DNA from 2 places in the Bradyrhizobium sp. 604_D8_N2_3 genome. Region 2 is predicted to be linked to the other one. Evidence: riboswitches for the same ligand, from Rfam matches in the RefSeq annotation. Region 2 holds a riboswitch; the other holds the start of a gene.
What was found. Region 2 has a riboswitch for cobalamin ahead of AB7245_RS16095 (energy-coupling factor ABC transporter permease). Riboswitches for the same ligand answer to the same signal wherever they lie in the genome.
Positions count from the first base shown of each region.

Region 1: it holds a riboswitch for cobalamin, as region 2 does, so the genes downstream of both, AB7245_RS14800 (TonB-dependent receptor) here and AB7245_RS16095 (energy-coupling factor ABC transporter permease) in region 2, are expected to answer to the same signal.

Region 1 covers NZ_JBPWPM010000001.1:3,116,962-3,122,948, reverse strand. Annotated here, with positions in the region: gene AB7245_RS14815 (efflux RND transporter periplasmic adaptor subunit) at 1-120, opposite strand, end outside; gene AB7245_RS14810 (FixH family protein) at 205-597, opposite strand; gene AB7245_RS14805 (hypothetical protein) at 700-1,065, opposite strand; cobalamin riboswitch at 1,296-1,503, shown strand; gene AB7245_RS14800 (TonB-dependent receptor) at 1,704-4,052, shown strand; gene AB7245_RS14795 (GFA family protein) at 4,191-4,598, shown strand; gene AB7245_RS14790 (Cj0069 family protein) at 4,759-5,838, shown strand; gene AB7245_RS14785 (MBL fold metallo-hydrolase) at 5,861-5,987, opposite strand, start outside.
Region 2 covers NZ_JBPWPM010000001.1:3,392,333-3,398,319, forward strand. Annotated here, with positions in the region: gene AB7245_RS16075 (cobalamin biosynthesis protein) at 1-296, shown strand, start outside; gene cobM (precorrin-4 C(11)-methyltransferase) at 293-1,075, shown strand; gene AB7245_RS16085 (cobyrinate a,c-diamide synthase) at 1,075-2,385, shown strand; gene cobA (uroporphyrinogen-III C-methyltransferase) at 2,382-3,140, shown strand; cobalamin riboswitch at 3,159-3,376, shown strand; gene AB7245_RS16095 (energy-coupling factor ABC transporter permease) at 3,414-4,091, shown strand; gene cobF (precorrin-6A synthase (deacetylating)) at 4,138-4,887, shown strand; gene cobT (nicotinate-nucleotide--dimethylbenzimidazole phosphoribosyltransferase) at 4,898-5,950, shown strand; gene AB7245_RS16110 (histidine phosphatase family protein) at 5,957-5,987, opposite strand, start outside.

The DNA of each region.
Region 1 (5,987 bases), 280 kb from region 2:
CGCAGCCGATGATATGTCGGCCTCAGCGAGCCAGCCCGCACCGTTCGAATGCCAGTAGTAGCCGGCCAGGACCAGGCCACCGCCCAGCGCAAGAGCCGTCAGGAGACGCAGCGTTTTCATATGGTGTATCCGCGCGCCCGGGAGCGCGCGTCCGTGTGAAGGAAAAAGGGGAATGTCGGGCGCCGCCGGGCAGCGCCCGAACGCTCACTTGACCGCCGTGACGATCACCTTGCCGGTGACGGTCTCCGGTTCGCCCTGCACCTTCACGGACAGCGTCATCTGGTAGCGTCCAGCCATCGGCAGGTCCGTCTTGAAGGCGTACACACCCGGCTCCCTGGACGGCAGCGGCGCGACCGCCGATTCCATCTCGGCCATCCCGTCCGGGGCCATGTCGAGGCGGCTTTTGAAGATGACTGCGTCCGGTATCGGCTTGCCGGTCTGCTTGTTCGTCAGGCGAACGGCGAGCGTGACGTCTTCGCCCTTCTTCATCTGCGGAGTGACGGGCTCGAAGGCGTAGTCGCCCGCGCCCGCCATCGCGGCGGAAGCGGCAAGCGAAAGGGTGGCGGCGAGAGCCGCGGTGCTGATTTTGGAAAGCATTGTCCTGTCCTCATGAATTGATCTTTCGCCGTGGCGCGTGAAGCGCGCACGTCAGTCGTCGTCGCGAGCAGGCACGCCGCTCGCGTCTCGGGCTTTGCGAGATCAGATTCGAGGAGGTCGGAAAGGAGGACTGCCGCCGCGGAAGGAAACGACCTGATCCGGGGGAATAGCCATCGTGCTGGCCATGACGGCGAGACGTTCGAACGCCACGGGCCTGACATCACCGAGCGCGATGATCCCACCGACGCAGCAGAAGCCCATCCCGCACTTGTAGCCGCCGCTATGGGAGCCCGTTCCCTTCATGTCGGGACAACAATCGTCCATCGACATGTCGGCGTCGCCGCTCATGTGCATGGCCGTCTGCATGCCATCCGACGACATTGCGAGGTTCGCCGCGGACGCGCCAACCGGCAGCATCGCCAAGGATATGGCGATGGCGACTGCCAGGATGGTACGGACGAACTGCATCAATATCGACTTACCTTGTCGGGCCGGAACTCGGCCTCAGTAGCATACTCGGACACCAAAGGCAGTTATGATCGTGGTCAAGCGTTCGTTACCCAGGCTCGTCCGGAGGCCGGGTTGGACGTTTCGACGCGGTCCTTCGGACTATCGTGCAAAACAGCAACACAAGGCCACCATCGACCGACCGGCCCGTCCAGCAGCCCGCGCGGATGTTGACGCGCTCATCCCCTGATGCCAGTTTCGTGATCGGTAGTGTCCGCAAGGACTCTTCAAGGGAATGCGGTGCGTCCACCTCAGTGGGCAATTCCGCGGCTGCCCCCGCAACTGTAGGCGGATAGCCGACGACCAAACGAACCACTGGAGCCCCGCTTGGGCCTCTGGGAAGGTGGTCGAAGGCGATGACCCGCGAGCCAGGAAACCTGCTACCAGCCATGGTCACGCGCGAACGCATTGGGCGGGGTGCCCTGATGTCGGACAAGTAGCCGGTGCATCCGCCGCCTGGGGCGAAGGTGGATGACTAAGGCAACCGCGGTGACGGTTTGTTTGCGTCGCCGCAGAGCGTTGTCGTGCAAAATCTTCATTTCCGTGCTGGCGCAAGGCCAGCGTTATCGCGTGCTTTCCTGATTACTCTGCTCTCGTCGGTGTCCTTGTCGTCCGCGGCGCTCGCGCAAAGCGCGGCGCAGGACAACCGCTCCCGGGAGGTCGGCCCGGTGATCGTGTCGCCGCCTGCGCCGCGACAGGCTCCTGCCGTCAGCCCCGGCACTCAGAAGCAGCGCGCGGCCCGGCGCGCCGCGGGACGCAATCGTGGCGCCCCTGCTGTCGCCGTTCCGGCCGCGCAAGCTCCGAGCGGGCCGGTACAGACGCCGCTCAATACGGCAGCCGTCACCGACGTCGGCTCCCGGCTCGGCATCACGGCGCGCGAGATGCCGGCGACCGTCGAGGTCATCGGTCAACAGACGATGCAGAACCTGGGCATCCGGACCACGACCGACGTCGCCAAGGCTGCAGTCGGCGTCACCGGCGGCGATGCGCCCGGCGCGCCCGCCATCTTCTCGATGCGTGGCTTTTCCGGCGACCAGATCTCCACGCTCTACAACGGAATCCCGATCGGGCCGTCGACCATGACCGGCCGTCCCATGGACGTGGCTGGTCTCCAGCAGGTCGAGATCATCAAGGGACCGGACTCGCTGGTGGCGGGCCTCGGTGCGACCGGCGGCGCCATCAACTACGTGAACAAGGCGCCGCACACCGGACCAATCGTCAACGACGCCTTCACTTCCTACGATTCCTTCAACGGCTATCGCGCCGGTTACGGATCGGGCGGCAGCACGCTGATCAACGGCCTCGACTACCGCTTCGACATCAGCCATTTCAACAACAAGGGCTTTATCGACGACACCTATTCGAAGCTCAGCAACGTCTCGGGCCAGCTGAACTATCGCGTCAACGAGAACCTGAGGATCTGGGGCGCGACCGAATACAGGCAGGACAACGACCGCTTCTACTGGGGGACGCCGCTGGTGCCGGCGAACGCGCCGGGCATCGTGCCGACGTATGGCGTCGTCTCCGGCCTCTGGAGCAACTATTACCTCGGCGGCGGCACGCCGGTCCCGGTCACCATCGACGCGCGCACGCTGACCACGAACTACAACGTGCTCGACAATCACAGCGGCGCCAACGAGCTCTGGCTGCGCAGCGGCTTTCAATGGGACATCACCAACAACATCTCGCTGAAGAGCCTGGTCTATGGCTATGACGCCCACCGGCACTGGTTCAACAACGAGATCTCGTCGTTTGACCAGACCGTAGGCAATTTCGCAGGCGCGCAGAGCATCTACCGCGAGCGCCTGGCGCTCGATCACGCGCAGCGGCTCTACGGCAACATCACCGACCTCACCGTCAATTCCAATCTCGGCGGAATGGACAATCGCTTCGTCGCCACCGTGGCGGCGAGCAGCAACCAGTTCAACGTCTCGCAGGACACGCTGTTCTTCAATGACTACGTCGACCTCCTCAATCCGGACCGCGGCCTCTACGGCCCGCGCAGCGACGAGAAGATCTACACCCATCTCGACACCGCCTCGCTGTCGTTCGAGGACCGGCTCAAGCTGACCTCGACCTTTGCGCTGATCGGCGGCATCCGTTTTGAGAATATCGAGCTGTCGCGGACCCGCTTCGACGAGAATGGCCTCCTGAAAGCCAACTATCCTTTCTCGAAGACGTTCAATCCGGTCACCGGACGCATCGGCTACACCTGGGACATCGCGCCCGGCGTGATGCTTTACAGCCAGTACGCGACGGCAGCCGACCCGACGGTGGCGAACATCTTCATCCTCAGGCCCACGACGCCGCTGCTGCTCACGACGTCGCGGACCTACGAGACCGGCGTGAAGCTGCTGTCGGCCGACAGGCGCGCGGAGGCCACGTTCTCGGCCTTCGACATCGAGCGCAAGAACGTCTACGTCCCCGAAAGCGGCATCCTCTTCAACGTCGCCGGCAAGATGGCCTCCAAGGGCGTCGAGATCGCCGCCGCGGTCAATCCGGTCGCGGGCCTGAAACTATGGGGCAACGTCGCCTTCGTGCAGTCGCGCTTCATCGACTTCACCTATGTCGACGGCAATGGCGACTTCCAGTCCTATTCGGGCAAGACGCCGCCCAACGTTCCCAACTTCATCGCCAACGCCGGCGCCTCCTATCGCTTCGACACGAAGCTGCCGGTCGAGATCGGCGGCCTCGTCCGTCACGTCGGCGACCGCTTCAACTTCCAGGACAATCTGGTCACGATGGACGCCTACACGATCTTCGACGCATACGCGTTCGTCGATATTCCAAAAGCCTATTTCCCGGGCGTCGACCAGACCCGGATCAGCTTTCGCGTGAGGAACCTGACCAACAAGCTCTACGCGGCCTGGGGCGATCCGGGTTACACCGACCAGATCATCCTGGGCGCGCCGCGCAGCTACGAGATCGCGGCTTCGTTCAAGTGGTAGTCGCGGATCACCTCGCCCGCGCCGTGGCAGGAGTTGTCACGCGACAGTAGGACGCAATCGCAAATCGATTGCGCCGTTGAAGCCGCAGGTCTCGAGAGCTATCGATCAACGAGACCTGTCTTCCATCGGGAGGAACGCATGAGCACCATCACCGGCGGTTGTCACTGCGGCGCGATCCGCTATCAGGTCGAGGGCGAAGCGATCGTGCACGCGCTGTGTCACTGCCGCGATTGCAGGCTTCACGCGGGCGCTCCCGTCGTCGGCTGGACGATGTACGCGGACGATGCCGTCAAGGTGACCAAGGGCGAGCCCAAGGTGTATCACTCCTCGGAAAATGCCCGGCGGCACTTTTGCGGCGACTGCGGAACCGGCCTGTTTTATGTCAATGCCGACATGTTGCCCGGGGTCATCGACGTCCAGAGCGCGACCTACGACGATCCCGATGCCGTACCGGCGACGATGCACATCCAGGTCGCAGAGCGCCTTCGATGGATGGAGCGCGCGCACGAACTGCCGACATTCGACCGCTATCCTCCGCCACCGTAGCGGCGCGCGCGAAGCGTTCGCCGTCTAGATGGAACCGCACAAGCACCATCTTGCAACGACCGGACGATTTCACGTACATTCATCGGCGTGGGGACGAAGCAGACTCCCCGTGAGACCTCGGTCCAAGCTCTGCGCAGCACGCCATTCGTGGAGCTTGCGCATGGATACCGAACGCCACCCTCCTCTCCGCCATACCGTTGCCATCCTCTCCCGCGGCGATGCAGCCGCGCGCCGGGACGCGACGGCGCAAAACAGCCGCTTCGTTCGCGTTTTCGAAGCACTCGCCGCGGTCGGCATCGAAGCCCGGCCGGTGATCTACGACGAGATTTTCGCCGACGCCGCGCGCGATCAACTGCTCGCCGTCGATGGCGTGCTCGTCTGGGTCGATCCGATCCATCAAGGCAAGACGCGCGAGGCCCTCGACCCGCTGCTTCGCGACGTTGCGGCGCAAGGGCCGTGGGTAAGCGCCCATCCCGACGTGATCCTGAAGATGGGCGTCAAGGACGTGCTCTACCGAACGCGTCACCTCGGCTGGGGAGCCGACACGCACCGCTATGACACCGCCGCAAGCTTCCGCGCCGAATTTCCTTCGCGCCTTCAGGCGAATGGTCCGCGCGTGCTCAAGCAAAATCGCGGCAATGGTGGCCAGGGGGTGTGGAAGGTGGAGGCCCTGCCCAACGTGGACGCCATGGTTCGCGTGCTGCATGCCCAACGCGGCAGTCTACCCGAGGACATTCCGCTCGATGCCTTGCTCGCCCGCTGCGAACCGTATTTCGGATGGGGCGGCTGCATCATCGACCAGGCGTTCCAACCCCGCCTACCCGACGGCATGATCCGCTGCTACATGAGCGGCGCCAAGGTCGCGGGCTTCGGGCATCAATTGATCAAGGCCCTGATCCCGCCGCCGCCGGAAGGCCCCGACGCACCCGAGGCTCAGCCGGGCCCACGGATCATGCACGGACCCGCTGCTTCGCAATTCCAGGCGCTCCGAAGAGCGATGGAGGACGAATGGACGCCGCAGCTGATGGGCACGCTCGGCATCGACGAGCCGTCGCTGCCGGTGATCTGGGACGCCGACTTCCTGTACGGGCCCCGCGACGCCGCCGGCACCGACACCTACGTCCTGTGCGAAATCAACGCGAGCTCATGCTTCGCGATTCCCGACGACGCGCCGGCGGCAATCGCCCGAACGGTGAAGCACCGCCTGCTCCGGACTCAAGCAGTGCGTTCGGGCGTATAACCGGCGGCCTGGCTTCGACACCCTAATGCGCAGCGCAGCGGCAGCTTTCATAGGCGACGGGATCGTGGCTATTGACGATGCTCACGCGGTCGCCGTGGTTGAGCTTCAGCGCGCGCAGCCGCGCCTGGTTGGCGATCCGCATCTTGCGA
Region 2 (5,987 bases):
GTGGTCCCGAGGGCCTTGCGGCGGTCGCGACTGTCAGCGACAAGGCCGACGCGGAGCCGCTCAAACAGCTCGCGCGTGAATGCGGCGTGCCGATCAAGCCGGTTCCGGCGGACATGCTGGCCGGCATCGAGACGCCGACGCAATCGGAGCTCGTCGCGGAGAAGTTCGGCACGGGCTCGGTCGCCGAAGCCGCGGCGCTCGTTGCCGCTGGTCCTCGCGCGCGATTGATTGCGACGCGGGCGGTCTCGCGGGATCGCACCGCGACCGCCGCGATCGCGGAAGGAGACGGCGCATGACGGTGCACTTCATCGGTGCAGGGCCGGGCGCTCCGGATTTGCTGACGTTGCGCGGACGCGACCTGATCGCGGCCTGTCCGGTCTGCCTCTATGCGGGCTCGCTGGTGCCCGAGGGCGTGCTGGCGCATTGCCCGCCCGGTGCACGGATCGTCAACACCGCGCCGCTGTCGCTTGACGAGATCATCGCGGAGATCGCCGCCGCGCATGCCGCCGGCAAGGATGTTGCCCGCCTGCATTCCGGCGATCTCTCGATCTGGTCGGCGATGGGCGAGCAGCTTCGTCGCCTGCGCGCGCTCGGTATTCCCTACACGGTCACGCCAGGTGTTCCGTCGTTTTCGGCTGCAGCAGCTGCACTAGAGATTGAGCTGACGCTGCCCGGTCTTGCCCAGTCAGTCGTGCTGACGCGCACGCCGGGCCGCGCCAGCGCGATGCCTGAGGGCGAAAAGCTCGCGGCGTTCGCCGCCACCGGTGCGGTGCTCGCGATCCATCTGTCGATCCATCTGCTCGACAAGGTCGTCGCCGAGCTCACGCCGCATTACGGCGCGGATTGCCCCGTCGCGATCGTCTGGCGCGCGAGCTGGCCGGACCAGCGCATCGTTCGCGCCACGCTGGCGACGCTCGATGCCGCCGTCGGCACCGAGATGGAGCGCACCGCGCTGATCCTGGTTGGCAAGACGCTTGGAGCGGCGGATTTTGACGAGAGCCGCCTCTATGCCGCCGATTACGATCGGCGCTATCGGCCGGTCGGCGCCGATCCGCGCTTTCCGGAGGCATCGTGATGCCGGCAGGGCTTGTCATCTCGGCGCCGGCCTCCGGCGTCGGCAAAACCACGCTGACGCTGGCGCTGGCGCGCGCCTGGCGCAATCGCGGATTGAACGTGCAGTGCTTCAAGAGCGGGCCCGACTATATCGATCCCGCCTTCCATGCCGCTGCGACGGGGCGCGCTTCCGTCAACGTCGATAGCTGGGCGATGGATCGCGGGACGATTGCTCATCTCGTGGGTCGCGGCACTGATGCCGATGTCGTGCTCGCGGAGGGTTCGATGGGCCTGTTCGACGGCGTCGCCGCGCGCGGCGTCTCCGGCACCGGCGCCACCGCCGACATTGCGGAGATGCTGGGCTGGCCGGTGCTGCTGGTGATCGATCCTTCCGGACAGGCGCAGACGGCGGCGGCGATCGCCGCAGGCCTTCGCGACTATCGTGCCGGCGTGCGCCTTGCCGGCGTGGTGCTCAATCGCGTCGCCAGCCCGCGACATGAAGATCTCGTGCGGCGTGCACTGAACGACGCCGGCATCGCCGTGTTCGGCGCGCTGCCGCGTCATGCAGAAATCAGCCTGCCGAAACGGCATCTCGGCCTGGTGCAGGCCGAAGAGCAGGCCGAGATCGGCAAGCTGATCGACGAAGCCGCGCGCTTCGTCGCCGAGCATGTCGATCTCGATGCGGTGCTGCGGGCGGCAGCAAGCTGTTCGCCGCAACCGGCGGCAAACGGCATGAACGTGACGCCGCCCGGGCAGCGCATTGCGTTGGCCCGCGATGCCGCGTTCTCCTTCATCTATCCGCACATGCTGGAGGCCTGGCGCGCGGCCGGCGCCGAGATCTCGACATTCTCGCCGCTTGCCGATGAAGCGCCTGACGCGAGCGCCGATGTCTGCTGGCTGCCCGGCGGCTATCCCGAACTGCATGCCGGCACGATCGCGGCCAATGCGCGCTTTCGCAGCGGCTTGCGCGCCTTCGCTGACACACGGCCGGTGCACGGCGAATGCGGAGGCTATATGGTGCTGGGAACCGCTCTGACCGACGCCGACGGCGTCCGTCATGAGATGACGGGCCTGCTCGGACTGGAGACGAGCTTTGCCAAGCGCCGCATGCATCTCGGCTATCGTCTCGCTGCGCTCGCCGCGCCGATGCCGGGCCATCAGGTCGGCGCGCGCCTGCGCGGTCACGAGTTCCACTATTCGACGATTGTCGCGCAGCCGGATACGCCGCTGGCGGTCGTGCACGATGCAACAGGCGCGATCATCGCCGAGACCGGCTCGCGGCGGGGACAAGCCACCGGCACGTTCTTCCATCTGATCGCGGAGGATCGGTGAGCGGTTTTGTCACTTTCATCTCGGCCGGCCCCGGCGACCCCGAGCTCCTCACGCTCAAAGGCGCCGCGCGGCTGCGCGATGCCGACGTCGTGCTCTATGACGACCTCGCCTCGGGCGCGATCCTCGATCTGGCCCGGCCCGGCGCCAATCTCGTCGCGGTCGGGAAGCGGGCAGGGCGGCCCTCGACCAAGCAGCACCACGTCAACCGCCTGCTGATCGATTACGCCGCGGCCGGCGTCCGTGTGGTGCGGCTGAAATCGGGCGATGCCGGTATCTTTGGCCGGCTCGAGGAGGAGCTGGAGGCTCTGCGCGAAGCCGGCATCGGCTACGAGATCATTCCCGGAATCACCTCGGCCTGTGTCGCCGCCGCGCAAGCCGGCATTCCCCTGACCCGGCGCCACACCTCGCGCCGGGTGCAGTTCGTGACCGGGGCCGATGTCACCGGCGAGCTGCCGCAGAATTTGAACTGGGCGGCGCTGGCGGATCCCGAAGCGACCACCGTCGTCTATATGGGCCGGCGCACCTTTCCGGCGCTTGTCGCAAAATTGATCGAGCACGGCCTCGCCCCTGATACCCCGGCGCTGTTCGCCGAATCCCTCGGTCGTCCCGACGAGCGGCTGGTCCGCACCACCATTGCCGAGCTGGCGGAACAGCTTGCGCGGGGCGGCGCGGCCTCGACGGCGGCGGTGATCCTGTTTGGCGCGCTGGCGGGCGATTATCCGTCAGGACCGTCCCGGCCGCCCTTCGCCCCTTGACGCCCGGCTGGCGAAAGGGGCACACAGGAGACGCATGGTGCTCGAGGCGGCGCAAACCGCCGGAGCATAATCGGGAATGGGGGTGGGCGGACAGTTGCGCCGCCCAAAACCCCAGCCGCCCCCGCGACTGTAAGCGGTGAGGGACTCCGATCAGCCACTGGGCCGCAAGGCCCGGGAAGGCCGGAGAACCCCAGTGAACCGCGAGCCAGGAGACCGGCCGTGCATGTCTTGTGGCCAAGGCCGTCGGGTGTGACGGCAGGAAGGAACTGAACCATGCATATCGAACCCGGAGTCGTATCGGGCGCCAAGCTCGTGTTGAGTTACGCAACCGGCATCGCAGTCGGCGGCGTTGCGCTGAAGCTCGCGGTCGAGACCGTGCGCGAGCAGGGCATCACGTCGTTCGCGGCGCGGACGCTCGCCACCACGGGCCTCGTTTTCGTCTTCTTCGAGATCCTGCCGCACTTCCCGGTGGGCGTCTCCGAGGTGCACTTCATCCTCGGCTCGACCCTGTTGCTGCTGTTTGGGGCAGCGCCCGCGGCCTTCGGCCTTGCGTTCGGACTGTTGTTCCAGGGCATCTTCTTCGAGCCGCCCGATCTGCCGCAATTCGGCATGAACGTCACCACGCTGCTGGTGCCGCTGTTCGGGATCCAGGCGATCGCCGCGCGGATCATTGCCCGCAACACCGCCTATGTCGATCTCAGGTATCGCCAGGCGCTGGCGCTGTCGACCACGTATCAGGCCGGCGTCATCGCCTGGGTTGCGTTCTGGGCGCTCTATGGCTCGGGCTTCGGTGCGACCAACCTCGTCAACATCGCGACCTTCGCGGCCTCCTACGCGCTCGTCATCGTGATCGAGCCGCTGGCCGACCTCGGTGTGCTGGCGCTGGCGAAGTCGCTGCGCGGCGTCACCGCGCCCGGCCTCGTTACCCCGCGTTTGCATAACGCGGCTTGAGAGACAAGCGAACGGGCGGCCGTGATGGCCGCCCTTCGCACTCACGATGCTGACACTCTCCCTGATAGGCATCGGTTGCGGCGATCCCGAGCAGCTCACGCGCGCCGCCGTTCAAGCCATCAACGCGGCCGATCTCATCCTGATCCCGCGCAAGGGGACGGCGAAGTCCGATCTCGCAGATCTCAGGCGGACGATCTGCGCGGATGTACTCACCAATCCAACGACGCGCATTGCCGAGTTCGATCTTCCTGTGCGCGATGCCGGTGAAGCGGACTATCACAAGGGCGTGGACGACTGGCACGATGCCGTGGCCGCGGCGTGGTCGCGGACGATCGCCAGCCATCTCGAAGGTAAAGGCAAGGTCGCGCTGCTGATCTGGGGCGATCCCTCGCTGTACGATTCCTCGCTGCGCATTGCGCGGCGGCTCGATCCCTTGCCTGATATCGAGGTCGTGCCGGGCATCACCTCGATCCAGGCGCTGTGCGCGGCGCATGCGCTGCCGCTCAACGACATCGGCGAGCCCTTCCTGGTCACGACGGGGCGCCGCTTGCGCGAAGGCGGCTGGCCGCAGGGCGTCGATACCGTGGTGGTGATGCTCGACGGCGGCACGGCTTTCCAGTCGCTCGATCCAGCCGGGCTGCACATCTGGTGGGGCGCCTATCTCGGTATGCACGATCAGATCGTCATGTCGGGCGTTCTGGCCGAGATCGGCCCGCGCATCGTCGCCGCGCGACAGGATGCGCGCGAGCGGCACGGATGGATCATGGACAGCTACATTCTCAAGCGCAGGCCGTAAGCGAGGCAGCATGCTCCCCGAATGGGTCACCCGGAAATGCCCCGAGGTCTCCGCTGTCCATCGCGAGGCGGCGCTCGCGCGTCAGGCGCAACTCACAAAACCGGCCGGCGCGCTCGGCCGGCTGGAGCAGCTTGCGGTCGAGCTTGCGGGCCTGCAGGCGACCGAGCAACCGCGCGCTGCGCGAGTGCCGATCATCGTCTTCGCCGGCGATCACGGCATCGTCGCGCAGGGCGTGTCGGCCTATCCGCAAGGAGTGACCATCGCGATGATGGCGAATTTTGCCTCGGGCGGTGCCGCGATCTCGGTGCTGGCGCGTGAGCTTGGCTCAGGCCTGGAGGTCGTCGACGCCGGCACGCTGGCACAGGAGGAGATGGCAGGAATCGTCACCGACAAGCCGCGCAGCGGCACGCGCGACTTCAGCGTGGAAGCAGCGCTCACCCCCACGGAGCTGGCATTCGCCTTCGAAGCCGGTCAGCGCGCAGTCGCGCGCGCGGCAGCCGGCAGGCCCGATCTCCTGATCTTCGGCGAGATGGGCATCGGCAATACCACGACGTCGGCGGCGATTGCGGCGAGCCTGCTCGGCATCAGTGCCGAGGAGATCGCGGGCAGCGGTACCGGCGTCGACGCGGCCGGCCGCGCGCACAAGGCGGGTGTGATCGATGCGGCGATTGCGCATCACGGCATTGCGGGCGCTTCGCCGGAAAAAATCCTGTGCGCCGTCGGCGGCCTCGAAATCGCGGCGATTTGCGGCGCCATCATTGCGGCTGCGCAAGCCCGCGTTCCCGTGTTGATCGATGGCTTCATCGTATCGGTGGCGGCGCTGGCGGCGGTACGGCTGAACCCGTCGTGCCAGCCATTCCTGCTGCCGTCGCATCAATCGGCGGAGCAGGGGCATCGGCTGGTGTTGCGTGCGCTGAACGTGCAGCCGTTGATCAGCCTCGATCTCAGGCTCGGCGAAGGATCGGGTGCGGCCATCGCGCTGCCGCTGGTGCGGCTCGCGTGCAGCCTTCACAACGGCATGGCGACCTTCGCGCAGGCCAATGTGCCGGATCGCCCGGCCTGACCCGGCTCAAGCCGCGCGCTGATTGACCGCGACGACG